One region of the Streptomyces sp. NPDC046759 genome, then DNA from elsewhere that is predicted to be linked to it. Evidence: riboswitches for the same ligand, from Rfam matches in the RefSeq annotation. Region 1 holds a riboswitch; each other region holds the start of a gene.
The links. A riboswitch is a leader RNA that binds a small molecule or an ion and turns the genes downstream of it on or off. The one in region 1 is predicted to bind S-adenosylmethionine.
Positions count from the first base shown of each region.

Region 2: linked by a shared signal. The riboswitch ahead of ABZ919_RS25150 (aminotransferase class V-fold PLP-dependent enzyme) and the one ahead of ABZ919_RS20070 (amino acid ABC transporter permease) in region 1 are both predicted to bind S-adenosylmethionine.
Region 3: linked by a shared signal. The riboswitch ahead of thrC (threonine synthase) and the one ahead of ABZ919_RS20070 (amino acid ABC transporter permease) in region 1 are both predicted to bind S-adenosylmethionine.

Region 1 is NZ_JBEYYJ010000014.1:42,775-52,237, reverse strand. Features, by position in the region: gene ABZ919_RS20100 (NtaA/DmoA family FMN-dependent monooxygenase) at 1-30, opposite strand, end outside; gene ABZ919_RS20095 (LLM class flavin-dependent oxidoreductase) at 51-1,265, opposite strand; gene ABZ919_RS20090 (putative leader peptide) at 1,383-1,469, opposite strand; gene ABZ919_RS20085 (GNAT family N-acetyltransferase) at 1,516-2,241, opposite strand; gene ABZ919_RS20080 (ABC transporter substrate-binding protein) at 2,325-3,350, opposite strand; gene ABZ919_RS20075 (amino acid ABC transporter ATP-binding protein) at 3,416-4,213, opposite strand; gene ABZ919_RS20070 (amino acid ABC transporter permease) at 4,210-5,190, opposite strand; SAM riboswitch class IV at 5,511-5,619, opposite strand; partial or broken gene ABZ919_RS20065 (hypothetical protein) at 5,658-5,859, opposite strand; gene ABZ919_RS20060 (LLM class flavin-dependent oxidoreductase) at 5,961-7,289, opposite strand; gene ABZ919_RS20055 (aliphatic sulfonate ABC transporter substrate-binding protein) at 7,286-8,344, opposite strand; gene ABZ919_RS20050 (ABC transporter ATP-binding protein) at 8,385-9,116, opposite strand; gene ABZ919_RS20045 (ABC transporter permease) at 9,113-9,463, opposite strand, start outside.
Region 2 is NZ_JBEYYJ010000019.1:168,353-177,815, reverse strand. Features, by position in the region: gene ABZ919_RS25175 (heme-copper oxidase subunit III) at 1-114, shown strand, start outside; gene ABZ919_RS25170 (c-type cytochrome) at 178-990, shown strand; gene ABZ919_RS25165 (Rieske 2Fe-2S domain-containing protein) at 987-2,045, shown strand; gene ABZ919_RS25160 (cytochrome bc complex cytochrome b subunit) at 2,042-3,679, shown strand; gene trpD (anthranilate phosphoribosyltransferase) at 3,817-4,881, shown strand; SAM riboswitch class IV at 4,967-5,083, shown strand; gene ABZ919_RS25150 (aminotransferase class V-fold PLP-dependent enzyme) at 5,263-6,645, shown strand; gene ABZ919_RS25145 (Lrp/AsnC ligand binding domain-containing protein) at 6,827-7,108, opposite strand; gene ABZ919_RS25140 (rhomboid family intramembrane serine protease) at 7,105-7,896, opposite strand; gene ABZ919_RS25135 (hypothetical protein) at 8,052-8,291, shown strand; gene ABZ919_RS25130 (NYN domain-containing protein) at 8,333-9,463, shown strand, end outside.
Region 3 is NZ_JBEYYJ010000027.1:107,787-117,249, reverse strand. Features, by position in the region: gene ABZ919_RS31055 (trehalose-6-phosphate synthase) at 1-874, opposite strand, end outside; gene ABZ919_RS31050 (glucosyl-3-phosphoglycerate synthase) at 949-1,893, opposite strand; SAM riboswitch class I at 2,054-2,196, shown strand; gene thrC (threonine synthase) at 2,214-3,497, shown strand; gene ABZ919_RS31040 (MoaD/ThiS family protein) at 3,494-3,769, shown strand; gene ABZ919_RS31035 (cold-shock protein) at 4,216-4,422, shown strand; gene groL (chaperonin GroEL) at 4,750-6,372, shown strand; gene ABZ919_RS31025 (hypothetical protein) at 6,770-7,594, opposite strand; gene ABZ919_RS31020 (DUF397 domain-containing protein) at 7,840-8,034, opposite strand; gene ABZ919_RS31015 (helix-turn-helix transcriptional regulator) at 8,018-8,857, opposite strand; gene ABZ919_RS31010 (hypothetical protein) at 8,973-9,218, shown strand; gene ABZ919_RS31005 (NADH:flavin oxidoreductase) at 9,334-9,463, shown strand, end outside.

The DNA.
Region 1 (9,463 bases):
ATGGATCTGCTTCAGCGGTTTGCTGGTCATGTCGGTGCTGTCCTTCCGGCTCAGGCGGTCGCTGCGGCGTAGCGGTTGGCGGGGCGGGACAGGCCCAGCAGGCCGCGCAGGGTGTCGGCTTCGTAGGTGGTGCGGAAGGCGCCCCGGCGCTGGAGCTCGGGGACCAGGCGCTGCGTGATGGCGGGCAGGTCGTGTCCCGCGACCGCGGGCCGCAGCCGGAAGCCACTCAGGCCCGCTGTCCCCCACTCCTGGAGCAGATCGGCGAGTTGATCCGGCGTACCGGTGAAGATGCGCGCGTCGCTGGTGTACGGCTCCTCCCCCAGGGCGTCGAGGCGAGCGCGCCGGTCCTCGGCGGCGGCCTGCTCGTCGTCCAGGAACACCACCAAGTCACCGAAGACATGCAGGAGTTCCCCGGCGCGCCCGGCCGCCTCCTGCTCGGCGTGGATCTCGGCGACGATCGCACGGGCGTGGTCGGCGTCGTGCGGGGTGACGTAGCCGACGTCGGTCTGGCGGGCGACCAGCCGGTACGGGACGGTCTGGTGGGCGAGGGAGGTGACCACGGGCTGCCCCTGCGGCGGACGCGGGGTGATGGAGGGGCCCTTGACGCTGAAGTGCCGGCCCTCGAAGTCGATGTAGTGCAGCTTCTTCCGGTCGATGAAGCGGCCGGTGGCGGCGTCCCGGATCTCCGCGTCGTCCTCCCAGCTGTCCCAGAGCCGGCGCACGACCTCGACGTATTCGGCGGCTTCGTCGAAGTGCTCGGTGAGCCGCCGCTGTCCGGCGGGGTTCTGCAACTCCTCCAGGCTGACCGGCGGGAAGGTGCGGCGGCCGAAGTGGTCGGCCTCGTGCGGGCGGGCACTGATCTGCACCCGCAGGCCCGCGCGGCCGGTGCTGACATAGTCGAGGGTGGCGATCGCCTTGGAGATGTGGAACGGCTCCGTGTGGGTGGCGATCACGGTCGGGACCAGGCCGATGTGCCGGGTCAGGGGTGCGATGCGGGACGCGGTCAGTACGGCGTCCAGGCGGCCGCGCACCTGGTCGGTGCGGCCGTCCAGCTCGCCGTAGTGCGAGGACTGCAGGCCGAGCCCGTCCTCGAAGGTGACGAAGTCGAGCAGGCCGCGCTCGGCCTCGGCGACCAGATCGGCCCAGTAACCGGCGGTGAACAGGTCCCGGGGGCGGGCGACTTGCTCGCGCCAGGAGGCGGGGTGCCAGCCGGTGCCGTCCAGTGCGACGGCAAGGTGCAGATGAGAAGGGGGAGTTGAGGACACGAGGATGCCTTCCTGGAGGTCCGTACGAGATCGCCGGCCTGCGGGAATCGGGGCGCACGGCGGTGGGCGACCGCAGGGAGATGGGGACGGGGGGTCCGGCCGAAGGCTGGGTGAGGATCAGGAACAACAGAGGGCGCCGGCCACGCGCTGGAGGTCGATGTGCAGCCGACTGTGGAGGCGGACGGCACGCGGTACACGTGTCACGCGGCCCACCTCCGAGTCATCGCCTTCGACAGGGACAACGGCATGGCTATGCCGTTTCTTCCAGTACGGCGGCTTCGGTCTGCCGTACAAGTGAGAAGACCGTACGGCGGCGCAGGGTGAAGCCGATCGACTCGTACAACCGGATCGCGTTCGCGTTGTCGGCCCTGGCGTGCAGAAAGGGCTGCTCGCCGCGCTCCTTGATGCCGGCTGCGACGGCACGGACCAGGCGGGTGGCCAGACCCCGGCCGCGATACGCCGGGTCGGTGCACACGGCGCTGATCTCGGTCCAGCCAGGTGGACGGAGGCGTTCGCCGGCCAGGGCGATCAGGCGACCGCGGTGGCGGATGCCCAGGTAGGTGCCCATCTCGACGGTGCGGGGCAGATAGGGGCCGGGCTCGGTGCGGGCGACCAGGTCGAGGATCTCGGGCACGTCGTCGGAGCCGAGCCGTACGGCCTCGGGGTCGGCCTCCGCGCGCAGGCCGGTGTCCACGAGCTGGACGCCGTGTCCGGTGCCGATGACCTCCCAGCCCTCCGGCGCCTCGGTGACGCCCCGCACCGAGGCGGTGCCACCGGGGCCGACGAGCGCGGCGAGGTCGCCCCAGGCGCGCGGGTCGTCCTCGTCGGAGACGGCGTGGAAGGGAGCGACGTCCTGGTGATAGCGGGCGGCGTTGCCGATGCGTTCGGCGAAGTGGGCGTGGGGCCCGGTGAGCGCGGCCCAGGCGGGGTTGTCCAGGATGTGCGGGAAGCTGGCGTCGAGGGTGGTGACGGACATGGTGTGGCGGTCTCCGGTGTCGGCTCGGTGTGTCCGGCGGGCGGGGAGTCCCCCGCGGGGCGGGGGGTCCCCGGCCCGCGGTGTCAGGAGTTGTCGAGCGGCAGGCCCGGCGGGTTGACCTCGGACTTGGCGACGGCCTCGTCGGAGAGGTTGTAGGCCTTGAGCCACTCGGCGTACTGGCCGTTCTTGATCAAATAGTTGATGGCGTCGGAGAGGGGCTTGGCGAGTCCGCTGTCCTTCTTCGCCGTTGCCGCGATCAGGCCCTGGAGGCTCGCGCCTGCGCCGGAGTAGGTGCCCGCGGTGCGGGTGGCGTTGGGCGTGTTGGCGACCTGACGGTTGTGGTAGGCGAAGCCGGGGTTGGGACCGAAGGAGGCGTCGATCTTGCCGCTGTTCAGGGCGAGGTAGGTGCTGGAGCTGTCCTGGAAGTACTTGACGGTGAGCTTCTTGCCCTCCTTGGCCAGCTTGGCCTTCCACTCCAGGAGGATCTTCTCCTGGTTGGTGCCGGAGCCGACGGCGATCGTCTTGCCGGCGAGGTTCTCGTAGGTGCCGTCGAAGTTCCAGGTGCTCTTCTTCGGCACGATGAAGGCCAGGTTGTCCTGCCGGTAGGAGGCGAACTCGTACTTCTTCTTGCGCTCCTCGGTGTCGGTGACGTTGGAGAAGGCCACGTCGACCTTGCCGCTGTCGATGCCGACGAAGAGGTTCTCCCAGGTGGAGTTCTTGACCTCGGCCTTGAGCCCGAACACCGCGGCGACCAGGCGGCCGAGGTCGGGCTCGGAGCCGGTGAGGGTCTTCTGGTCGTCGCCGACGTACGCCAGCGGGGGAAACCCGGCGGGCAGGGCGCCGATGCCGATCTCCAGCGTGCCGCTCTTCTTGACGGGGGCGGGCAGTTCGGCGCTGATGGACTTGACCTCGGAGACCTTGATGGTGGTCTGGGTTGCGGCGCCGTTGGAGACCCGTCCGATGACGACCTCGCCGGACTTGGCGCCTTCGGTGGTGGTGGCCGCGTCGCTGTTGCCACCGCAGGCGGCGAGCCCGGTGGCGAGGCAGGCGACGGCGGTCGCTGCGGTGATGCCGCGTATCAGGCTGCGTCGGGTGAAGTGGGTGGGCATGGCCGTTCCTTGTTCGCTGGAGGTGATGAGGGTGGTGTGGGGGGAGGTCTTGGGGGTGCGGCGGGTCAGAGGACCTTGCTGAGGAAGTCCCTGGTCCGCTCGTGCCGGGGTTTGTCGAGGACCTCGAAGGGCGGGCCCTGCTCGATGATCTTGCCGCCGTCGATGAAGACGACCCAGTCGGCGATCTCGCGGGCGAAGCCGATTTCGTGGGTGACGATGACGAGGGTGGTGCCGCTGGTGGCCAGGTCCTTGATGACGGCGAGGACTTCACCGACCAGTTCGGGGTCGAGGGCCGAGGTGGGTTCGTCGAAGAGGATGACGCCGGGGCGCAGGGCGAGGGCGCGGGCGATGGCGACGCGCTGTTGCTGGCCGCCGGACAGTTGCCGCGGGTAGGCGCCGATGCGTTCGCCGAGGCCGACGCGTTCGAGGAGTTCCTTGGCCAGTTGCTGCGCCTCGGGCTTGCCGAGCTTGCCGGTGGCGACGGGTGCGGCGGCCACGTTGTCCAGCACGGTCAGGTGTGGGAAGAGGTTGAAGTTCTGGAAGACGAACCCGATCCGGCCGCGCTGGGTGAGGATGGCCCGCTCGCTCAGCTCCTTCAGGCGGTCGCCGTGCCGCTTCACGCCGATCAGCTCGCCGTTGATGGTGACGTAGCCGATCTCTGGCTTCTCCAGGTGGTTGATGACCCTGAGGAGCGTGGACTTGCCGGAGCCGGAGGGGCCGAGGATCACGGTGACCTCGCCGGGGCGGACGGTCAGGTCGACCCCGTCCAGTACCCGGTGGGTGCCGTACCACTTGTGCACGTCGTGGACTTCTACGGTGGCGGCCTCGACGTCCGCCAGGGCTTCGAGCGGCTCGGCGGTCATACGGTTGCCTCCCGTCGGATGCGGACCCGCAGGTCGGAAAGACCGATGCGGAGCTTCTGCAGGGGCGTCGGCGGCAGGCTGCGGGTGGCTCCGCGGGCGTAGTGCCGCTCGACGTAGAACTGGACGACGGACACGATGCTGGTCAGGATCAGGTACCAGACGGTGACGACCAGCAGCAGCGGCACGATGTCGCCGGGGTAGGTGGACCCCATGGTCTGCGCGGAGCCGAACAGGTCGAGCAGGGAGACGTAGAAGACCAGTGAAGTGCCCTTGATCAGGCCGATGAGCTGGTTGACGTAGTTCGGGATGATCGAGCGCAGCGCCTGCGGGAAGACGATCCTGCGGAACTGGTAGCTCTTGGGCAGGCCGAGCGCGGCGGCCGCCTCATGCTGGCCCTGGTCGACGGAGAGGATGCCGCCGCGTACGACCTCGGCCGCGTAGGCGGCCTCGTTGAGGCTGAGGCCGACGACGGCGACGACCATGTCGGTGGCGAGTTTCGACTCGTCGAAGGAGAAGAAGGCCGGGCCGAAGGGAATGCCGACGCTCACCGTCTTGTACAGCGCGCTGAAGTTGTAGAGGAAGATCAGTACCACGATGAGCGGGACGGATCGCAGCGCCCAGACGTAGGTCCAGCTGACCGCGCGCAGCACCGGGCTCTTCGAGAGGCGGCCCAGTGCGAGCACGATGCCGCCGGCAAGGCCCAGCACCGCACTGTAAGCGGTGACTTCGAGGGTGATCAGCAGGCCGTCGAGGATGGTGGGCCGCAGGAACCAGTAGCTCCAGCGGTCCCACTGGTAGAAGGGGTTGGTCACCAGTCCGTGCACGAACTGGGCGACCAGGACGAGTACGACCGCGGTGACGATCCAGCGGCCTGGCTGTCGCACCGGAAGAACTCGCTGCGCAACGAAGGATTTTGACGGACCGTCGGTGGTCGGCGGCTCGGCCAGGGCGACGGTGGCACCAGGGGGTTCACTCATGGTGGGCTCCGGCTGGGTCGGACCTCCCGGAAGCACGGCGGCATGCGGCGGCGCACGACGGCGGGTACCGGGGGCGGGGAGGACGACGGCACACCGCGGTCGCGGTGTTCGTCAGGAAGTGCGGGGGCTGCGGGGAGAGGTCAGCCCCGACAGCGGGCGCGGCCCGGCGCGGTACACAGTGCGCTGTTCACGCGGAGCAGATCGACGGCACGATCGCCGACGAGCAGGTTCGCATACGACGGTACGCAGCTCCCGGAGCGGCGTGCGGCCGTCCTGGGAGCTGCGTACATGGCGTCACCGTCACTCTTCCGGCCCTGTGGGCCTCGCGCTTACCGAAACTTCATCGGCCGGGTCGTCACCTGGGGCACCCCACCGCGGTGGGAGGGTTGCCGGTCAGCAAGCCAGGGCTTGTCGCTGACGCTCATGACCGTTCTGGGCGGTATTTAAAGCAACGGCCCGAACATTTGTCAACGCCGGTCCAGCAGGTGGAAAGGCAGGCGAGCGGTGTGTGCCGTCCGGTCCAGGATCCGGACGGCCGCTCCGGCGGCCTCCAGGCCCTGGCAGCGGGCGCGGTGGCGGCGTTCGATGCCGTCGATGTCGAGGCGGACGCCGAGCGCCGGGGGCGGCGAGCATGCGGGCGTAGGCCCACAGGGTGGGGTGACCGGCGACGGATCAGGGCTTGAGGCGACCGGTGCCGAACATCGCGGCCGACCAGGCCGTCAGCGCCGCCGCGAGGCCCCAGACGGGAAGCGGCGGGAGTGGCGAGCGGGTCAGCCATGGAACTGGTTCGCCGGGATGGGCAGCCCGTAGTGCTCACGCAGGGTCGCGCCCTCGTACTCCTCGCGGAACAGCCCCTTGCCGCGCAGGATCGGCAACACATGCTCGACGAAGGCCGCGAGGCCCGACGGCAGGGCGGGCGCCATGATGTTGAACCCGTCCGCGGCACCGCCCTCGAACCAGGTGATGATCGTGTCCGCGATCTGCTCGGGTGTGCCGATGAACTCGAAGTGACCGCGTCCGCCGCCGAGCCGGGAGATGATCTGCCGGACCGTCAGCTGCTCACGCACCGCGAGGTCGATGATCAGGTCGGAGCGACTCTGCGAGCCTTCCAGCTTCGGCCTGGCGAGGATGAAGCCCGGTAGGGGCTCGTCGAGTTCGAAGACCGACGGCTTGGTCTCGGACACGGCGGCCAGCTGACGCAGCCCGTACTCCGGAACGCGCAGCTCGTCGAACTGCCGGGCAAGCGCCCGGGCCTCCTCCTCGGTCGACCCGATGTACGGGACGATGCCCGGCAGGACGATCACACCGTCCGGGTCGCGGCCTGCGGCCCTGGTCCGCGCCTTGATGTCGGCGTAGAAGGCGGCGGCGCGCTCGTACGTCGTGTGCGCGGTGAAGATCGCCTCGGCGTGGCGGGCCGCGAAGTCCTTGCCGTCCTCGGAGGAGCCGGCCTGGACGAGCAGCGGGTAACCCTGCGGTGGACGCTCGACATTGAGGGGGCCGGCCACCTTGAAGTACCGGCCGCGGTGGTCGAGGCGGTGCAGACGCGCGGGATCGGCGTAGCGTCCGGTGGTCCTGTCCGCGAGGACGGCCTCGGACTCCCAGCTGTCCCACAGCGCCTTGGCGACCTTCAGGAACTCGTCGGCGCGGGCGTAGCGTTCGGCGTGGCCGGGGCGGTCGTCGAGGCCGAAGTTGGCGGCCTCGTCGGCTCCGGCGGAGGTGACGATGTTCCAGCCGGCGCGGCCGCTGCTTACGTGATCGACGGACGCGAGCCGGCGGGCGAGGTTGTACGGCTCGTTGTAGGTCGACGACACGGTCGCGATGAGGCCGATCCTGCTGGTCGCCTGGGACAGCGCGGTCAGCAGCGTCAGCGGTTCGAGCTGGCCCGGCGGCCGGAACTCGCCGGTGCCGATGAGTGCCGGGCCGTCCGCGAGGAACAGCGAGTCGAACTTGGCGCTCTCGGCCAGCTGCGCCAGCTCGATCCAGTGCCGCAGGTCGAAGTCCGCCCGGGAATTGCTGTGCGGGAGCCGCCACGCCGCCTCGTGGTGGCCCGCCTCCATGAGGAAGGCATTGAGATGGAGCCGACGCCGTCTCGCGCTCATGAGGTGACCTTCAGCTTGGAGCTGTCGTAGCCGGCCGGGAGGAGGTTGTCGGTGATCGACTTGACGTCGACCCTCTTGGTGATCTGGCCGGCCTCCAGGAAGGCGTCGGCGAGCTTCTGCTCCAGCTCGACGTCCGACTGCTCCACCGGGGTCACCCGGTTCGAGTAGGCGGCCAGGGACGCCTTGGCGTCGGCCGGCGGGATGCCCTGCTCCTTCGAGAGCGCCTGCGCGTATTGGCCGGGGTTCTTGACGGCCCAGGCGAACTCTCGCGAGAGCCTCTTCAGTACGTCCGTGAGAGCGGCACGCTTGGTCCTGTCCTTCAGCGACGTGTCACTGGCGACGTAGTAGCTGCTCGTCTGGTCGATCGGCGGGAGCCCCTTCACCAGGATCCGCGCGCCGTTCTTGACCGCGATGGCGGACTGGGGGTTCCAGATCGACCAGGCGTCCACCTTGCCGGTGTTGAACGCCGTAGCGCCGGCCGCCGGGTCCAGGAAGGTCAGCTTCACGTCCTTGGGGGTGAGGCCGACGCTCTTCAGCGCGTTCAGGGCCAGGCCGTGGGCTGAACTGCCCTGCGGAACGGCGATCTTCTTGCCCTTGAGGTCGGCGGCCGTCTTCAGCGTCGAGCCCTTCGGGACGATGATGTTCTCCACCGCCTGGTCGGGCGTGAGCGAACGGTTGACGGCGACGACCTTGAAGCCGTACTCCTTCGCGGCACCGGTGATCGGCGGCACGTCGCCGACGCTGCCGAGGTCGATGTCGCCCGAGGCGGCGGCCTGCACGAGGGGCGGGCCGTAGGTGAAGCGGGCGAACTTCACCTTGTAGGGCGCTTTGTCGAACACGCCGGTGATCTTCGCCAGCTCCTGGCTGCCGTCGCCGCCGTTGTCGCCGATGGTGAAGGTGTACTTGCTCCACTCGGGGTGCTTGGCGTCGCTCGCTGCGACGGCGTTGCTCAGGGGCGCGGCGCTGTCCGAAGACGACGATCCGCACGCGACGAGGGTGCCCGCCAGGGCGAGCGAGCCGATGGCGCCGATGAGTCTGGTGGTTCTCTTTCGCATGGTTGTCGTGCTTTCTGTGCTGGGAGGGTGTTCGGGGAGGTCAGTGCCGGCCGGCGAGGCCGAGGTCTTCCAGGAGCCGGGCGCGGAGTTCCTCGCGCGCGACGTTCGCTTCGCGGTCCGCGGCGGAGAGGTGCACGTCGTGCGAGGTGCCGATACGGCCGTTGCTCATGACGACGATGCGGTCCGCCAGGGCGATCGCCTCGTCGACGTCGTGGGTGACGAGCAGCATGGCGGCGTGGTGCTTGGTCCGCAGCGCCCGTACGAGGTCGTGCATGCGCAGCCGCGTGATGGCGTCGAGGGCCGCGAACGGCTCGTCGAGCAGCACGAGTTCGGGCTCCGAGACCAGCGCTCGCGCGAGCGACACCCGCTGGGCCTCGCCACCGGAGAGCTCCTTGGGCCATGCCTTCTCACGGCCCGAGAGCCCGACCTCGGCGAGCACGTCGAGGGCCCGCTGCTCCGCGTCGGACCCGTGCAGGCCGAGGGTGACATTGCGCAGCACCCGCTGCCACGGCAGCAGCCGGTCGGCCTGGAAGACGATCGCGCGCCGTGCCGGGACCTCCACGCGCCCTCCGTCGGGCCGGTCCAGTCCGGCGAGCAGCCGCAGCAGGGTGCTCTTGCCGCAGCCCGAGGGGCCGAGCAGGACCACCAGCTCCTCGTCGGCGATGGTGAGGTCGAGGTGGTCGAGGACCGTCCGGTCACCGAACCGGCGGACCACCTGCTCGACCACGACCCCGGTCTGCCGACGGGGCTCCGTCGCGATCGTGCTGCTCATGACGCCTCATAACTGGGGCGCCACCGCAGCAGCACCCGCTCGAGGACCCGGACGAACTGGTCGGCGAGCAGACCTAGGAGCGAGTAGATCACCAGTCCCACGAAGACCTGGTTGGTCTGGAGATACGTCTGCCCCTGAGTGATGAGGAAGCCAAGTCCCTGGTCCGCGTTGACCGTTTCGGCTGCCACCAGGCCCAGGACGCTGTAGGCGAGAGAGAACCGGAGGCCGACGAGGAAACCGGGAAGGGCTCCGGGCACCAGCACCCGCGTCACCAGGCGCCAGGTGCCCGCACCCGTCGTGCGCGCCATCTCGATCAGCCGCTGGTCGACGCCCCGGATCGCGGCGAA
Region 2 (9,463 bases), on a different contig from region 1:
GCCAAGAGGTTCACCCACGAGCAGGCGACCGCCGCCATCGTCGTGTCCTACTACTGGCACTTCGTCGATGTGGTCTGGATCGGCCTTTTCGCCACGATCTACCTGATCAAGTAGCCGGGACCCGATCCCGCACATCCAGAAGCACCGACGCAGAAGATCCTGACACCGGGGTAATCCGTGAAAAAGCTCTCCGCACGACGACGCCATCCGCTGGCGGCGGTCGTCGTCCTACTCCTCGCGCTGGCGGCCACTGGGGGGCTGTACGCCGCGTTCGCACCCGCGGGCAAGGCGCAGGCCGATGAAACCTCCCAGTCCCTGACCATCCAGGAGGGCAAGAAGCTCTACGAGGTCGGCTGCGCCAGCTGCCACGGCACCGGTGGGCAGGGCTCCTCCGACGGCCCGAGCCTGGTCGGCGTGGGCGCCGCGGCCGTCGACTTCCAGGTCGGCACCGGCCGTATGCCGGCGGCCACCTCGCAGGGTGCCCAGGTCCCGCGCAAGAAGGTCGTCTACAACCAGTCGCAGATCGACCAGCTCGCCGCGTACATCGCCTCGCTGGGCGCCGGCCCGAACGTGCCGACCAAGGACGAGTACAGCCCGAACGGCGCGGACATCGCCAAGGGCGGCGAGCTGTTCCGTACCAACTGCGCGCAGTGCCACAACTTCACCGGTAAGGGCGGTGCCCTGACGAACGGCAAGTTCGCGCCCACGCTGGAGGGTGTCGACCCGAAGCACATCTACGAGGCCATGCAGACCGGCCCGCAGAACATGCCGTCCTTCCCCGACACCACGCTGTCCTCCAAGAACAAGAAGGACATCATCGCGTACCTGCACGCGGTCGACAGCAGCGAGACGACGAACCCCGGCGGTCTGGAGCTGGGCGGCCTCGGGCCGGTCAGTGAGGGTCTGTTCGCCTGGATCTTCGGACTCGGCGCGCTGATCGTGGTCGCCGTCTGGGTCGCCGCTCGGACCGCAAAGGCCAAGAAGTCATGAGTAGCCAAGACATTCCAGAAGAGAACCTGCCCGCTGAGCAGGACCACGCACACGGCGCGGTAGGGATCGCGGACGAGCAGAACCCGTTCGCGGACCCGGGGCTGCCGCCGCACGAGCACCGCATCCAGGACGTCGACGAGCGGGCCGCCCGGCGGTCCGAGCGCATGGTCGCCCTGCTGTTCACGGTGTCGATGCTGGCCACCATCGGCTTCATCGTCTCGTACGTGGCGATTCCGAACGACGAGAGCATCTTCGTCTTCCCGATCGGTCACCTCAGCGCGATGAACTTCGCGCTCGGCCTGACCCTCGGCGTGGCGCTGTTCTGCATCGGCGCGGGCGCGGTCCACTGGGCCCGGACCCTGATGTCCGACGTGGAGGTCGCCGACGACCGGCACCCGATCGAGGCGTCGCCGGAGGTCCGTGCGAAGGTCCACGCGGACTTCCGCCAGGGCGCCAAGGAGTCGGCGTTCGGCCGCCGCAAGCTGATTCGCAACACGATGTTCGGCGCGCTGGCCCTGGTGCCGCTCTCCGGCGTCATGCTGCTCGGCGGCCTCGGCCCGGCGCCCGGCACCTCGCTGCGGCACACCCTGTGGGCCAAGGGCAAGCGCCTGATCAACATGAACACGAACCAGCCGCTGCGCCCCGAGGACGTCGCCGTCGGTTCGCTCACCTTCGCCAAGCCCGACGGCCTGGAGGAGACGGACGACCAGTTCCAGACGGAGCTCGCCAAGGCGGCCCTGATGATCGTCCGGCTGCAGCCCGACAACATCAAGGACAAGCGCGAGCTCGACTGGTCGCACGAGGGCATCGTCGCCTTCTCGAAGATCTGCACCCACGTCGGCTGCCCGATCTCGCTGTACGAGCAGCAGACGCACCACGTGCTGTGCCCGTGCCACCAGTCCACCTTCGACCTCTCCGACGGTGCCCGAGTGATCTTCGGCCCCGCCGGCCACGCCCTGCCGCAGCTGCGCATCGGTGTGGACAGCGAGGGTTACCTCCAGGCGCTCGGCGACTTCGAGGAGCCCGTCGGTCCTGCATTCTGGGAGCGCGGATGAGTACTGCAGCGAACGAAACGCCCCGCTCTCGCGGGAAGGCACCGGCCGGCGAGCGGATCGCCGACTGGGCGGACGGCCGGCTCGGGATCTACTCCCTGGCCAAGTCCAACATGCGCAAGATCTTCCCCGACCACTGGTCGTTCATGTTGGGCGAAGTGTGCATGTACAGCTTCATCATCATCATCCTGACGGGCGTCTACCTGACGCTGTTCTTCCACCCCTCGATGAACGAGGTGGTGTACCACGGCAGCTACGTCCCGCTGCAGGGACAGATGATGTCCGAGGCGTTCAGCTCGACCGTGCACATCTCCTTCGACGTGCGCGGTGGTCTGCTCATGCGGCAGATCCACCACTGGGCCGCGCTGATCTTCCTCGCCGGCATGTTCGCGCACATGATGCGCGTGTTCTTCACCGGCGCGTTCCGCAAGCCGCGTGAGATCAACTGGCTGTTCGGCTTCCTGCTGTTCGTCCTCGGCATGTTCACCGGCTTCACCGGTTACTCGCTCCCGGACGACCTGCTCTCCGGCACCGGTGTCCGCTTCATGGAGGGCGCGATCCTGTCCGTGCCGATCGTCGGCACGTACCTGTCGTTCTTCCTCTTCGGCGGCCAGTTCCCCGGCCACGACTTCGTCGCCCGGTTCTACTCGATCCACATCCTGCTGCTGCCGGGCATCATGCTCGGCCTGATGGTGGGCCACCTGATCCTGGTCTTCTACCACAAGCACACGCAGTTCGCGGGTCCCGGAAAGACCGAGAAGAACGTCGTCGGCATGCCGCTGCTGCCGGTGTACATGGCCAAGGCGGGAGGCTTCTTCTTCCTGGTCTTCGGTGTCATCGCGGCCATCGCGGCGGTCGCCCAGATCAACCCGATCTGGGCCATGGGTCCCTACCGTCCGGACCAGGTGTCCACCGGCGCCCAGCCCGACTGGTACATGGGCTTCTCTGAGGGCCTGATCCGCTTCATGCCGGGCTGGGAGATCAACCTGTGGGGCCACACGCTCGTCCTGGGCGTGTTCATCCCGCTGATGATCTTCCCGCTGGTCCTGGTGGCGATCGCGGTCTACCCGTTCCTCGAGTCCTGGGTCACCGGGGACAAGCGCGAGCACCACATCCTGGACCGCCCGCGCAACGCCCCGACCCGTACCGCCTTCGGTGTCGCCTGGATGACGATCTACCTGACCCTGCTGATCGGCGGTGGCAACGACCTGTGGGCCACCCACTTCCACCTGTCGATCAACGCGGTCACCTGGTTCGTCCGGGTCTTCGTCTTCGTCGGCCCGGTCGTCATGTTCCTCCTCACCAAGCGGATCTGCCTCGGCCTGCAGCGCCGCGACCGCGACAAGGTGCTGCACGGTCGCGAGACCGGCATCATCAAGCGCCTGCCGCACGGTGAGTTCATCGAGGTGCACGAGCCGCTCAGCCAGGAGCAGCTGCACACTCTCACCGCGCACGAGCAGTACGTGCCGGCCGAGATCGGCCCGACCGTCGACGAGAACGGTGTCGAGCGCAAGGTCGGTACCTCGGAGCGGTTCCGGGTGAAGCTGTCCAACGCCTACTACGGCGAGGACAACCAGATCCCGAAGCCGACCGTCGAGGAGTACAAGGAGATCACGAGCGGCCACGGCCACCACTGACCTCCGCGTCGCCACGCCACGCAGAAGGGCCCCGTCCGGGTTACGGACGGGGCCCTTCGCGGTGCCCGGGCCTCGATAGGGTGGACCTGTTCGAGATTCGTATCCCGTACTGCGGGACACCCACCCAGGAGCGGCTCATGAGCGCTGTGACCCCCGCTGGAGGCGACACCGCGGCGGGCCGTTCCTGGCCCGCCCTGCTGAACGGCCTGCTGGACGGCCACGACCTGTCCGCCGACGACACCGCGTGGGCGATGGACAGGATCATGCGCGGCGAGGCGACCGACGCACAGATCGCCGGGTTCGCCGTGGCTCTGCGGGCCAAGGGACAGACGGTGCAGGAGATCACCGGTCTGGTCCGCACGATGTACGAGCACGCCAACGTCATCGAGGTGCCCGGCCATACCGTCGACATCGTCGGCACGGGCGGCGACGGGGCCAGGACGGTGAACATCTCCACCATGTCGTCGCTGGTCGTCGCCGGTACCGGGGCGAAGGTCGTGAAGCACGGCAACCGCGCCGCGTCCTCCGCCTCCGGTTCCTCCGACGTCCTGGAGAAGCTGGGCGTCAACCTCGACCTGCCGCCCCGGCGGGTGGCCGAGGTCGCGGACGAGGCCGGCATCACCTTCTGCTTCGCGGTGAAGTTCCACCCGGCGCTGCGTCATGTCGGCGCCGCGCGCGGCCAGTTGGGCATCCGGACGGTCTTCAACCTGCTCGGCCCGCTGACCAACCCGGCCAAGGTGCGCGCCCAGGCGGTGGGCGTGGCGGTCGCCCACGAGGCGCCGATCGTCGCGGGCGTGCTCGCCGAGCGCGGCAACTCCTCGCTGGTCTTCCGCGGCGACGACGGCCTGGACGAGCTGACCACGACGTCCACGTCCCACGTCTGGGTCGTCCGCGACGGCAAGGTCACCGAGGAGAGCTTCGACCCGCGTGACGTCGGCATCGGTCTCGTCCCCGTGGAGGCGCTGCGCGGCGGCGACCCGTCGTACAACGCGGAGGTCGCCCGCCGCCTGCTGGACGGCGAACAGGGCCCGGTGCGGGACGCCGTCCTGCTGAACTCCGCGGCGGCCCTGGTGGCCCTCCGGCCGACCGACGCCCCGCTCGCCGAGCAGCTGCGGGCCGGCATGGTCCGGGCCGCCGAGTCCATCGACTCGGGCGCGGCGAAGCGGGCACTGGAGCGGTGGGTGACCGCCACCAACCGCTGACCGCGGCACCACGCGAGGCAAGGCGCAGTCCGGATGGCGGACTGCGCCTTGCGCATCGAAGATCGTGTGGCAGGATACTGAACCAGGTCATGAGTGACAGCCATTCGGCCCCGGCCGGCTGTCCGGCAACCCTCCGTCCGTGGCGGGGTGCCCCGGGTGAGGACCAGGTCGTGGACAGCAGGGTTCACGGCAAGCGCGGACCCCTCGCACGCTTTTCACAAGTGTGGGGCCAGGGGTCCTGGTCGTTCGAGGGAGCCTTCCGTGAGCAAGCGAATGCGATAGGGCCGCAGAGCCCCGCCTCCGCACACCCCTTTCACCCGCCCACGCTCGAGCGTGCCCGCTCGCGTGGCGGATTCCGCCTGCCTTCACGGGAGTTCAGTCATGTCCGTCTTCTCCGTCTTCACCGCTGCCGCCGACCGGTCCGTCTGCCGTGACCTTTCGGAGGCGCTGCCCGTTCTGGGCCGCGACGTCACCGTCCCCCTCGTCACCGGCGGCGAGGTCGCCTACGCGGCCCTCGACTACGCGGCCAGCGCCCCCGCCCTGCAGCGCGTCTGGGACGACGTGGCCGCCTACGCGCCGTACTACGGCAGCGTCCACCGCGGCGCCGGCTACCTCTCCCAGCTCTCCACCGACCTGTTCGAGAACGCCCGCAGGACGGTCGCCGCGTTCCTCGGCTGCCGGACCGACGACCAGGTGATCTTCACCCGCTCCACCACGGACTCCCTCAACCTGCTCGCCCGTGCCCTCCCCGCCGGCTGCCAGGTGTTCGTCTTCGAGACCGAGCACCACGCCTCGTTGCTGCCCTGGCAGGACGCGGAGGTCACCTACCTCGATGCGCCGCGCACCCCGCAGCAGGCCGTCACGACCCTGGAGCGGGCCCTCGCCGACCGCACCCCGCACGGCCCGGCCCTGGTCTGCGTCACCGGCGCCTCCAACGTCACCGGCGAACTGTGGCCGGTACGCGAGCTGGCCGCCGCCGCGCACGCCCACGGCGCCCGTGTCGTCCTCGACGCCGCCCAGCTCGCCCCGCACCACCCGGTCGACGTCCGGGACCTGGACGTCGACTGGGTCGCCTTCTCGGGCCACAAGCTGTACGCCCCCTTCGGCTCCGGCGTCCTGGCCGGCCGTGCCGACTGGCTGCGCGCGGCCGAGCCCTACCTCGCGGGCGGCGGCGCCAGCCGCAAGGTGACCCGGCGTCAGGACGGCGGCGTGGACGTGGAGTGGCACGAGAGCGCGGCCCGGCACGAGGCCGGCTCCCCGAACGTCATCGGCGCCTACTCCATCGCGTCGGCCTGCAAGGCCCTCACCGAGGCCGGCTGGGACACCCTGGTCGCCCGCGAGCAGCACCTGATCCGCAGGGTCCGCGTGGGCCTGGCCGAGGTCCCCGAGGTGAAGATCCTCTCCCTCTTCGGCGACGACGCCCCGCGCGTCGGCGTGATCTCCTTCGTCGTCGAGGGCTGGAACAGCTCCCACTTCGCCGCCGCGCTCTCCGCCGAGTACGGCATCGGCGTCCGCGACGGTCTCTTCTGCGCCCACCCCCTGGTGCGCACCCTCCTCGGCAGCGACCCGCAGACCCAGGGCGAATGCGGCGCCCCCGAGGCGGCGCCGGGCGAGAAGTCCCTCAACGCCATCCGCGTGAGCTTCGGCGCGGGGACTCCCGACGAGCACGTGGACCGTTTCGTCACCGCGGTGAGGGAGCTGGTGACCGAGGGTGCGAAGTGGACGTACCGGACCGAGGACGGCCGCTGCGTACCGGCGGTGTGAACAGCGCCGCGCGGAGGGGCGGGGCCCTGCGGCCCCGTCCGGAACGGGGCTCCGCCTCCCGGCCCACGTCCGCCCGCCTCGCGGTGCCCGGGCCGGGCCGGCGGCTCGCGGGTCGTCGGGGGCGGGCGGGCGACCGTCCCCGTCGCCGGGGCGGCCGACGGCTGCCTGAGCGGCGCCGCTCCTAGTTGTCCAGACCGATCGCGAACGCCGCCTCCAGGTCGTGCTGGGAGTACGTGCGGAACGCGACGTGTGTGTCGGTGCCCTCCACGCCGGGGATCTTGCTGATCCGGCCGGGGATGACCTCGGCGAGGTCCTCGTGCCGGCGGACCCGGACCATGGCGATCAGGTCGTAGGTGCCGGTGACCGAGAAGACCTCGCTGACGCTCTCCAGCGCGGCGATCCGCTCCGCGATCTCGGGGATCCGGTCCACGCTGGTCTTGATGAGGACGATCGCGGTGATCACGGCTGGTTCTCTCCCTCGGGTGCCGGAGCTGGGGCGGGCTTCACTCTAGTCGCCCGCCCGTCGCCCACCACCGCCGTCCCGGCGCCGGGCTTCGCACCCCTCTTCCTGTAGCGGACCCACGCGTAGCCGAAGCCGAGGCCGAAGCCGACGAGGTGGGCCAGGTACGCCACCCCCGGCCCGTCGGAGCTCTGCCCCGCCGCCGCCCACTGCAGTGCCGCCCAGAACGGCAGCACGACCCACGCGGGGAACCGCAGTGGCAGGAAGAACAGGAACGGCAGAAGACTGGTGACACGGGCGCGGGGGAACAGGTAGAGGAACGCTCCGAGGACCGCCGAGATCGCCCCGGAGGCGCCGACCAGCGACTGCTCGGAGGCGGCGTTGGCGGCCGCGTAGCCCAGCAGGGCCAGATATCCGCAGCCGACGTAGAAGAGGCTGAACTCGACCCGGCCCATCCGTTCCTCGGTCATCACGCCGAAGACGAAGAGGAAGAGCATGTTGCCGAGCAGATGCACCCAGCTGCCGTGCACGAACAAGGCCGTGGCGGGGGTCAGGGCGGCGCGCACCGGCCTGGCGAACAGCTCGGCCGGTACCACCCCCCAGCGCCGGAAATACGCCCGCTGCGCGGCGAGCAGGGCGTCCCCGGAGCCGTATCCCGGGGTGAGACCCGAGGCCGGGCCCAGGACGAAGAGCAGACAGCACAGGGCGATGAGGCCGTACGTCACGGGTGCTGGGGTGCTCCGGATCGCTCTGAGCGCCCTGCCGGCCGCCGTGCTCCACTCGCTGATCATGAACACAGAGCATGACGTAACGGGACGCAAGCCGACAGACCGCCTCGCCGCCGCGGACGGACCAGCGGCGACTTGCCCCCAGGCCGTAGGGTTACCGCCACACGCGTCGGCCGGCGGCGCGGCGAGCGACGACGAGAAGGAAGCGGACAGCCACGATGACGGTTCCCCTGCCGACCGCGACCACCCGATGGCGCTGCACCCTGTGCGGCAACCTCACCCGGTTCGACGTGACGCGTTCCTCGAAGGTCGTCGAGTACGTCCACCTCGATCTGGCCGGCGAGCCGACCGTGGAGGAGCGCGAGGTGGTCAGTGAGACCATCGAGTCGGTGCGCTGCCGCTGGTGCAACGCGGTGGACCAGGTGGAACTCGTGGACAGGCCGGGTGCCGGCTCCTGAGCGGAGCGGCCCCGTGGACGTGAAGTAGTGGGGTGTGACGGATGGTGGAGACCGCAGGCGGGGGGCCGGGCGACGGCACCGCTGAGGTGCTTGACCGTCCGCTGCCCGACGGCGTGCGCCGCCGGGTCGTGCAGATCGTCTCGGACGCCTTCGGCGGCCTGACCCTGACGGAACTGCCCGCCCAGCTCCGGCAGTACGCCCGGTTCACCCCCAGCCGCCGGGCGAAGTTCGCCGGGAACGCGATGGCCGCGGCCCTGGAGACCGATCCGCTGTTCCGCCAGCGGATCGGGGAGAAGCTCAGAGAGGCACAGCCGGAACTCGCCGGCGCCCTGGAATCCGGCTCCCCGCCCCCGGCCGCGGACCCGCTCGACGTGGCGGCCGCGGCCTACGTACTGCGCCAGGGGGGCTGGGTGAAGCTGGTGACCGCGGCCGGCGAGGAGGCCCAGCGGGCGGACGCCGAGCGTGCCGACGAGGAGAGCCGGGCCGAGCTGGAGCGGCTGCGCGCCGAGCTGGCCGAGGCCCGCGACCACACCCGCGCCGAGGCCGAACGGCTGCGTGCGGAGCTGGAGTCGGTGAAGAAGGAAGCGGAATCGCTTCACCGCAAACTCCGTTCCGCCGTCAGCGACGTCAGGCGCGGGGAGGCGGCGCTGCGCAAGGCTCAGGCCGAGATGGACGCCGTGCGCGCCGAGGCGCAGCTGCGGGCGTCGGCCGCCGAGAGCGAGTCCCGCCGGCTCAAGGCCCGCCTCGGTGAGGCCGAGGCCGCGCTGGAGGCCACCCGCCGGGCCGCCCGCGAGGGCCGCAGCGTGGAGGACATGCGGGTACGGCTGCTGCTCGACACCCTGCTGGACGCGACCCAGGGCCTCCGGCGCGAACTCGCCCTGCCACCGGTGTCGGTGCGGCCGGCCGAGACCGTGGATGCGGTCGAACCGGGACGGATGACACCGAAGGACATCGCGGCTCGTGCCCTGTCCGAGAACGATCCGGCCATCCTCGACCAGTTGCTCGCGCTGCCGCAGGCGCATCTGGTGGTCGACGGCTACAACGTCACCAAGACCGGCTATCCGCAGATGCCGCTGGAGAAGCAGCGGCTCAGGCTCCTCGGCCAGCTCTCCGCGCTCGCCGCGCAGACCGGCGCCGAGGTGACGTGCGTCTTCGACGGCGCCGAACTGGCC
Region 3 (9,463 bases), on a different contig from region 1:
CGCGCACGACGGCGCGGCGGCCCTCGCCGATCTCCTCCCGCAGCGTCGCCATCCGCTGGTCCACGTCCGGCTCGTGGGCCCGCTTGCGCAGGAAGTCCGCGTCCGCGCCGAGCCCGTGCACCCCGATCCGCGTGTCCGTGGCGGCCTCCGGTCCCAGCACCGCATGACAGCACGCCCTGAACGCGTCCGCCCACCGGTGGGTCAGGAACGCCGCCCGGTCCGCGCCGAGGATGCCGTTCAGCAGGGCGGCCGCGATGTCGTCGGGGAGCAGCCGGAAGTAGTCCGGCGGCGCCCACGGGGTGTGGGAGAAGTGGCCGATCCGCAGGTCGGGGCGTAGCTCACGGAGCATCCCGGGGACCAGGCACAGGTGGTAGTCCTGCACCAGCACCGCCGCCCCCTGGGCCGCCGCCTCGGCCAGCGCCTCGGCGAACGCCCGGTTGTAGGCCTCGTAGGACGCCCACTGCCGCCGGAACTCCGTGTCGAAGACGGGCTCCAGCGGGGTCTGGTACAGCATGTGGTGGACGAACCAGAGCACCGAGTTGGCGATGCCGTTGTAGGCGTCCGTGTGCACCGCCGCGTCGATGTCGAGCATCCGCACCCGCTGCCCGCCGGTGTCCTCGGCCGGCAGCACCCCGCCGTCCGCCCGCCGTACGGCCTCCCGGTCGCCGTCGCCGAGCGCCGCGCACACCCACAGCGAGTCCGCGTCCGACCCGATGGCCGACAGGCCCGAGACCAGCCCGCCGCCGCCCCGCTTGGCGCGCAGCGAGCCGGGCCCGCCGGTCCCCTCGTCGGCGTACACCGTGTACGAAACCGGGCCGCGGTTGGACGCGACCAGCACCTGAGCTCTCTGAACAGCACCGTGCGTGGAAGCCATGGTCCTCAACCTAGCCCGGCCCGGAAACGCTCAAACGTACGGCCACGTCCGGCACGCCGCCGTATACGACCGGTTCACGCCACCTTCCGCTCGGCGTACTCCGCGATGTCCACCATGGGCGGCCGCTCCTCGGTGTCCACCGAGTAGGTGCGCGGCTCGAAGCCCTCCTCGCCCCGCTCGAACTGGGTCAGCGCCGGCCGGATCAGATGCCCCCGGGCCAGCCGGAGCTGGGCGGTGCGGTAGATCGCCGCCGCCATCCGGCCCAGCGCCTGCCCGTCCTGGTGCCGGTGCTTGCGCACGCCCACGTCCACCTGCGCCAGCGCGTCCAGTCCGACCAGGTGCAGGGCGTCGACCAGCATGCCCAGCTCCACGCCGTACCCGACCGGGAACGGCAGCTGTTCCAGCAGCGAGCGCCGGGCCGCGTACTCGCCGCCCAGCGGCTGCACGAATCCGGCCAGCTGCGGCCAGTGCATGTTCAGCAGCGGACGGGCCATCAGCTCGGTGACCCGGCCGCCCTGGCCGGCCGCCCCCGCCAGCGGGCGGTCGTACATCGCCTTGACCAGGTCCACGTCCGGTTCGGTGAGCAGCGGGCCGACGATCCCGGAGACGAAGTCGGAGGAGAACTCCCTGAGGTCGGCGTCGATGAAGCAGACGATGTCGCCGCCGGTCACCAGCAGCGAGCGCCACAGCACCTCACCTTTTCCGGGAACGGCGGGAAGCCTGGGCAGGATCTCGTCCCGGTGAACGACCCGCGCGCCCGCGGCGGCGGCGACCGCCGAGGTGCGGTCGGTGGAGCCGGAGTCGACGACCACGATCTCGTCGACGAGCGGGACCTGCTCGACGAGGTCCTGACGGATGACCGCGACGATGTCACCGACCGTCTCCTCCTCGTTGAGCGCGGGCAGCACGACGCTGATCGTCTGGCCCGTGCGCTGTTTGGCGGCGAGTATGCGGTGGAGCGGGCGATCGGCCACGGACCAGGAGCGGGTGGCCAGCCAGCGCTCGACTTCTTCCAGCACGGTCTGCGGCTCCTCACTGTTCGTGATCACATGGGTCGACTGTGTGATCCATCTCGCGGTTCGGACGACTATCTCAACTGTCCTGGCCTTCGGTTACAGTCTTGAACAACGCCGATGACCATCGCATGTCGGGGGTCCGCGCGCGTTCACAACCGCATACCGCTCATCCAGAGGGGCAGAGGGACACGGCCCGATGAAGCCCCGGCAACCCTCCAGCCGGTACTCGTCTTCGCAGCGAGGCTCCCGGCTAGGGAAGGTGCCAAATCCGTCTCACGGCGAGATGCGTCGTGAGGAAGATGAGGAGAAAGGGCCTCGCCTCCATGGCTGTGCAGACAGTTGCAAACTCCAGCAGTTCCACCGTCGACCTCGGTCCCGCCGCGGCCCTGAGCTGTCGCGAGTGCGGTCACCGCGTCCCGCTCGGCCCGGTCTTCGCCTGCGAGGAGTGTTTCGGCCCGCTGGAGATCGCCTACGACTTCTCCGCCCACGACACCGAGGAACTGCGCCGCCGCATCGAGGCCGGCCCCGCGAACATCTGGCGCTACGCGCCGCTGCTGCCCGTCCCGGCCGACGTGGCCGACAAGCCGAACCTGAACCCGGGCTGGACCAAACTCGTCAAGGCGGACAACCTCGCCGCCGAACTCGGCGTCACCGGCGGCCTGTTCGTCAAGGACGACTCCGGCAACCCGACGCACTCCTTCAAGGACCGCGTGGTCGCGCAGGCCCTGGAGGCCGCCCGCGCCTTCGGCTTCACCACCCTGTCCTGCTCCTCCACCGGCAACCTCGCCGGTGCCGTCGGCGCCGCCGCGGCCCGCGCCGGCTTCCGCTCCTGCGTGTTCATCCCGCACGACCTGGAGCAGGGCAAGGTCGTCATGGCCGCGGTCTACGGCGGCGAGCTCGTCGGCATCGAGGGCAACTACGACGACGTGAACCGCTTCTGCTCCGAGCTGATCGGCGACCCGGCCGGCGAGGGCTGGGGCTTCGTCAACGTCAACCTGCGGCCGTACTACGCGGAGGGGTCCAAGACCCTGGCGTACGAGATCTGCGAGCAGCTCGGCTGGCGGCTGCCCGACCAGATCGTGGTCCCGATCGCCTCCGGTTCCCAGCTCACCAAGATCGACAAGGGTCTGCAGGAGCTGATCAAGCTGGGTCTGGTCGAGGACAGGCCGTACAAGATCTTCGGCGCGCAGGCCGAGGGCTGCTCGCCGGTGTCCACCGCCTTCAAGGCCGGGCACGACGTGGTCCGCCCGCAGAAGCCGAACACCATCGCCAAGTCCCTGGCGATCGGCAACCCGGCCGACGGCCCCTACGTGCTGGACATCGCGCGCCGCACCGGCGGTGCCGTGGAGGACGTGACGGACGAGCAGGTCGTGGACGCCATCAAGCTGCTGGCCCGTACCGAGGGCATCTTCGCGGAGACGGCGGGCGGGGTGACCGTCGGCGTCACCCGCAAGCTGCTCGAGGACGGCGTCCTGGACCCGGCGAAGACCACGGTGGTCCTCAACACCGGCGACGGCCTGAAGACCCTCGACGCGGTGGCCGGCACCGGTCTCACCGCCACCATCCGCCCGACCCTGGACTCCTTCCGAGAGGCTGGCCTCGCATGAGCGTGACCGTTCGCATCCCCACCATCCTGCGCACCTACACCGGGGGCCGGGCCGAGGTGACCGCCGAGGGCGGCACCCTCGCCGAGGTCATCGAGGACCTGGAGAAGAACCACACCGGCATCGCCGCCCGCGTCCTGGACGACCAGGGCAAGCTGCGCCGTTTCGTGAACGTCTACGTCAACGACGACGACGTCCGCTTCGAGCAGGGCCTGGAAACGGCGACCCCCGACGGCGCCGGCGTCTCCATCATTCCGGCGGTCGCCGGCGGCTGATCGTTACGGCGGTCGATCGTTACCTTGGGTAACTTCAGTTACTCATTGTTCATTGAATTGCCTCCTCCGTGAGAGAAGCGGAGGAGGCAATTCTGCGTGATTGAGCACGGTAGAGTTGGGGAACGCGTCCCCGGTCGGACCGGTCGGGGGCCCTGTATTCATGCCGCAGGCCCGACAAGAAGTAGCCAAAGTGCCCGGGTCGAATGCGGCATTTGTGGCTTTTATGGGGCCCGACTTGCCCCGAATTCCTATGAATTCTCGCTACATTCCGGACCGTTCCCGTCCAGAATTCTCGTCCGATTGACCTGTTGCAGACGGCAGTTGGACAGATACATTCAGCCGCGGTCGACGCGTTACGGCGCACGCCCCCGTCGATGGGGGGTGAGGTCTGACCCGGGTCCGCGAAGTGTGGATCTGTGCAAGGGCCAGTAATAGGGGAGTTAGGCATGGCTCAGGGCACCGTCAAGTGGTTCAACGCGGAGAAGGGGTACGGCTTCATCGCGGTCGACGGTGGTGCGGATGTTTTCGTCCACTACAGCGCGATCCAGATGGACGGATACCGCACCCTGGAAGAGGGGCAGCGGGTCGACTTCGAGATCTCGCAGGGCCAGAAGGGCCCGCAGGCGGACATGGTCCGGCTGGCGACCAGCTGAAGCACGCGTCGACTGACAGCGACGTTCTTCTGTTTCATCGTCGAAGGGCCCGCACCTCCCGGGGTGCGGGCCCTTCGTCCTGCCCGGCGCGCCCCTGTTCGCGCGCGGCTGAGCGCGCCCTGCGGCACCCCCGGGGCGCTTGCACTCGGAGGTGCCGAGTGCTAATCATTGGCGTTAGCACTCTGAAGGTGAGAGTGACAAAGAAGGACCGGGTCGGTGAGGCCCGCAGGCCACGTGGGGCAAGGAACCACAGGCCGGCGAGCCGTCCGTCGCGGGCGCGGGCGCGGTCCGAAGGAATCACCCCCAGTCCTGGAGGGACCACTTCACATGGCCAAGATCATCGCGTTCGACGAGGAGGCGCGGCGCGGCCTCGAGCGCGGCATGAACCAGCTCGCGGACGCCGTCAAGGTGACGCTCGGCCCCAAGGGTCGCAACGTCGTCCTCGAGAAGAAGTGGGGCGCCCCCACGATCACCAACGATGGCGTCTCCATCGCCAAGGAGATCGAGCTCGAGGACCCGTACGAGAAGATCGGCGCCGAGCTGGTCAAGGAAGTCGCCAAGAAGACGGACGACGTCGCCGGTGACGGTACGACCACCGCGACCGTGCTCGCCCAGGCCCTGGTCAAGGAAGGCCTGCGCAACGTCGCCGCCGGGGCCAACCCGATGGCCCTCAAGCGCGGTATCGAGAAGGCCGTCGAGGCCGTCTCCGCCGCCCTGCTGGAGCAGGCGAAGGACGTCGAGACCAAGGAGCAGATCGCCTCCACCGCGTCCATCTCCGCCGCCGACACCCAGATCGGCGAGCTCATCGCCGAGGCCATGGACAAGGTCGGCAAGGAAGGCGTCATCACCGTCGAGGAGAGCAACACCTTCGGTCTGGAGCTCGAGCTCACCGAGGGCATGCGCTTCGACAAGGGCTACATCTCCGCCTACTTCGCGACCGACATGGAGCGCATGGAGGCGTCGCTCGAGGACCCGTACATCCTCATCGCCAACTCCAAGATCTCCTCGGTCAAGGACCTGCTCCCGCTCCTCGAGAAGGTCATGCAGTCGGGCAAGCCGCTGCTGATCATCGCCGAGGACGTCGAGGGCGAGGCCCTGTCGACCCTGGTCGTCAACAAGATCCGCGGCACCTTCAAGTCCGTCGCCGTCAAGGCCCCGGGCTTCGGTGACCGCCGCAAGGCCATGCTCGGCGACATCGCCATCCTCACGGGCGGCGAGGTCATCTCCGAGGAGGTCGGCCTCAAGCTGGAGAACGCGACCCTGGACCTCCTGGGCCGCGCCCGCAAGGTCGTCATCACCAAGGACGAGACCACCATCGTCGACGGTGCCGGCTCCTCGGAGCAGGTCAACGGCCGCGTGAACCAGATCCGCGCCGAGATCGAGAACAGCGACTCGGACTACGACCGCGAGAAGCTGCAGGAGCGCCTGGCGAAGCTCGCCGGCGGTGTCGCGGTCATCAAGGCCGGTGCCGCCACCGAGGTGGAGCTCAAGGAGCGCAAGCACCGCATCGAGGACGCCGTCCGCAACGCGAAGGCGGCCGTCGAGGAGGGCATCGTCGCCGGTGGTGGCGTGGCCCTGCTGCAGGCCTCCCAGGTCTTCGAGAAGCTGGAGCTCGAGGGTGACGAGGCGACCGGCGCCAACGCCGTGCGCATCGCGCTCGAGGCCCCGCTGAAGCAGATCGCCGTCAACGCCGGCCTCGAGGGCGGTGTCGTGGTGGAGAAGGTGCGCAACCTGACCCCGGGCCACGGCCTGAATGCCGCGACCGGCGAGTACGTCGACCTGGTCGCCGAGGGCATCATCGACCCGGCGAAGGTGACCCGTTCCGCTCTGCAGAACGCCGCCTCCATCGCCGCGCTGTTCCTCACCACCGAGGCCGTCATCGCCGACAAGCCGGAGAAGGCCGCCGCGCCCGCCGGCGGTGGCATGCCGGGCGGTGACATGGACTTCTGATCGACCTGACGGTTGATCGCCTGTCCTTGGGACCGAGGGCGGCACGTCCAGCTTCTGGCTGGGGGTGCCGCCCTCGGGCGTTTTCATCGGGCTCGGTCGGCGTAGTCCTTCAGCTTTTCGGTGTCGAGGGTGATGCCCACCGGAGGCGGCAGCTCGACGGTCGCTCCCCAGGGGCGGGTGGAGCACTCCGGCGCGAGGAAGCCGTCCGTGATGGCACGGCCTTTGCGGTAGGCCTCGGCCCTGACGCCTCGCTCGGGCGCGAGGCCGGCATGGCCTTTACGACTACCTTTCCGTTGACGTACTCGAGCCGCACGGTTTCGGGCGCGGCCTCGGCCAGCTCCTCGCACTCCTCCTCTCCATCGTGCCCCTGAGTGGTCATGCCGGACCGTGGAGGCCGTCATGCGGGTGCTCTTTCTCGACGTTTGAGGGACATCGCAGCGCGGATCTCGGCTGCGTGGACTTGGACTGCTGAAGCGGGCAGGGGGGCGTTGGAGCGCGTCGGCGCCCGCCCGCCCCGGCATCCCGCGCACACGCCCCCCGGCAGTGCCTCCGGTCGCCCCGGCACCCCGCATTCCGAGCACTCCAGGACTCGGCGGGGCGCCGGGCGGGGGACCGGTTCGGATGGGAGTTTGTCGATGAGGCGGCGGCGGACCAAGGCGGCCGGGTGGTGGACCGGCGTCGGCAGTCCCTCCGTCAGCGCGCGGAGAACGGCCTCGTCGGTGGCCCCCCGTGCGAACCACTCCGTCAGGAGCGGGGCGAGCGCGGCGCAGTCGGCGGCGGAGAGGGACAGGACGGGAGCCGTTCGGCCGAGGGCCGCGAGGAGGATGTGGGCGCGGGAGCGGGTGGGGCCGGGCCGTTCGGGCGGGTGCGGGTTCTCCGGTACGGCGCCGCGCGTGAACGCCGCCCACCAGGCGTCGTCGCGTGCGGTTCGGGACCACCACGATCGGGTGATCCAGCGCGAGCCCCCGTCTTCCGTCTCCAGCCGCTCCCTCCCTCGCCGCAAGTGCCCCGCCGCCTGGATGCGGTTGAGGGCCGTACGCAGTGCGCACTGGCCGTAGGGGAGCTGCTTGGCCAGCGTTTTCACGGAGATGTCGGCGCCGTCGGGGAGGCGGTCGACGTACGCGGCGATGGCGGCTTCACGGGGCGGGAGGTGCCCGAAGTCATGCTTGGTGCGGCGGTGTTGGTCCGGAGCGGAGCGCTTGCCGTAGCCCGGGTTGGCCATCGGGTGAAAGGAGGCGTGCGCGGGCGGGAGGGCAGGACTAAACTTGGCTTCAGCCACGGGATCGCCCTTTTCGATCTCGTCGGTCAAGCCCCCGCAGGTGTTGGCGCACCTGGCGGGGGCTGTTCGTTATGCGGGGACGCTAGAGGATCGTCACCATGCGTGGCAAGTTGAGTGCGGGGCGTCAACTGGCGGGGTGGGTGGGCGGGTTGAGACCCCACCCATTCCGTGCAAAGAGGGCTCGGGGCTCAAGGCTTGAGGTTCGCGACGAACGCCGACCAGGCCTCCGGCCGGAAGATGAGCTTCGGGCCGTCGGGGTTCTTCGAGTCCCGGACGGGAGCGAGGGTGGGGAAGTCGTGGGTGACTTCCAGGCAGTCGTTGCCGCCTTGGCTGTAGCTCGACTTGCGCCAGGTGGCCGTGCTCAGGTCAGGGGTGTTCCTCATGTGCGTAATCCTGCGCCAACGCCTCGATCAGGGCCAGGGACTTCTCTTGCGAGAGTGCGGATGCCACGAGGAGGTCGAACACGAACCTCAGTTGGGCGACGGTGGGCGGGTCGTCCTCCAGACGCCCGTTGCGCACTCCCTCGAAGTAGACCAGGGGAGGGGCGTCTGCGAATTCCATCAGCTTCAGCGCCCCCTGCATCGCCGTGTGCGCACCGGCGCCGAACGGCAGCACCTGCACGATGACCCGACTGCGGCGGGACAGATCGGCGACGCGGTGCAGGGCCTCAGCCATCACCGCCCGGCCGCCGGTCTCCCGGCGCAACGCCGCCTCGTCAAGCACCGTCCACAACAAGGGCTTTGTTGGGTGATCCAGCAGACGGATCCGATCCATCCTGCCTTCCACCCACTCTTCGATGGTCTCATCCGGCGCCGTCGGATCGTAGGCACGGTTCACGGCCCGGGCGTACGCGGGCGTCTGCAGCAGCCCTGGGATGAGAAGTGGCGTGTACTGCCTGATCGCCGTTGCATGAGCCTCGGCCTCCGCCACCATCTCGAAGTGCTCCTCGAACTTCGACTTGGCCGCCGCCCCGCAGTTCCGGCGGAAGAAGCCGTCCGTCTCCAGCACTTCATCCAGCATCCGCGCATACTCCGGCTGCATCCGCCGCGTCCCCGCCTCCAGCTGCCCGATGAACGACCCGCTCACGAACAGCCGCTGGCCCAGTTGCTCCTGGCTCAGCCCCGTCCGCTCCCGGGCGTGCCGTAACTCGGCACCCAGCAGGGCGCGGGGCGACGACGACGGGTCGAGGTCCTTCGGTCCGGCCATGGCAACTCCCTGTCACACAGATGGGCTTGTTGGGACGCCGTATCTGGCCAGGCTAGGGCGCCGACGGCCACGCTGTGTGGTGAACGGGAACACTCTGCGTGGAGGGATTGGAGCAATGGAGGCGAAGGAAACGGCCGCGGGCGAACGACCCGCCCGTACGCCCGAGTACGCCGTCGATACGCGCAGCGGACGGCTCGGTGAGGTGATGGGGCAGGTGGGCGGCCGGGTGCAGCTGCGCCCCATCGGGGGAGGGCGGGAGTGGGACTGTCCGCCCGGATCGGTCGAGCCGGCGCCGCCGGACGAGGTGCTGCGGGAGCGGGTGCGGCGACTGAACCGGGAGAGCGTGAGCGGCGTCACGTGAAGGACTTTCCGGAGGCGGAATGTGGGGCAGCGCATAGGCGGTTACTTAAGGAGCTGCAACAATGCGTGCTCACATACCGACCGGTTAACATCGCCACTCACGAGGAGCCCCCCACGTGACCGTCACGCCCGCTGCCGCCTCCCGCGCGGCCCAGGTCCTGTCCCGCCCGATCGCGCTCAACGGCCTCACCGTCCCGAACCGGATAGTGATGGCGCCGATGACCCGGATGTTCTCCCCGGGCGGCG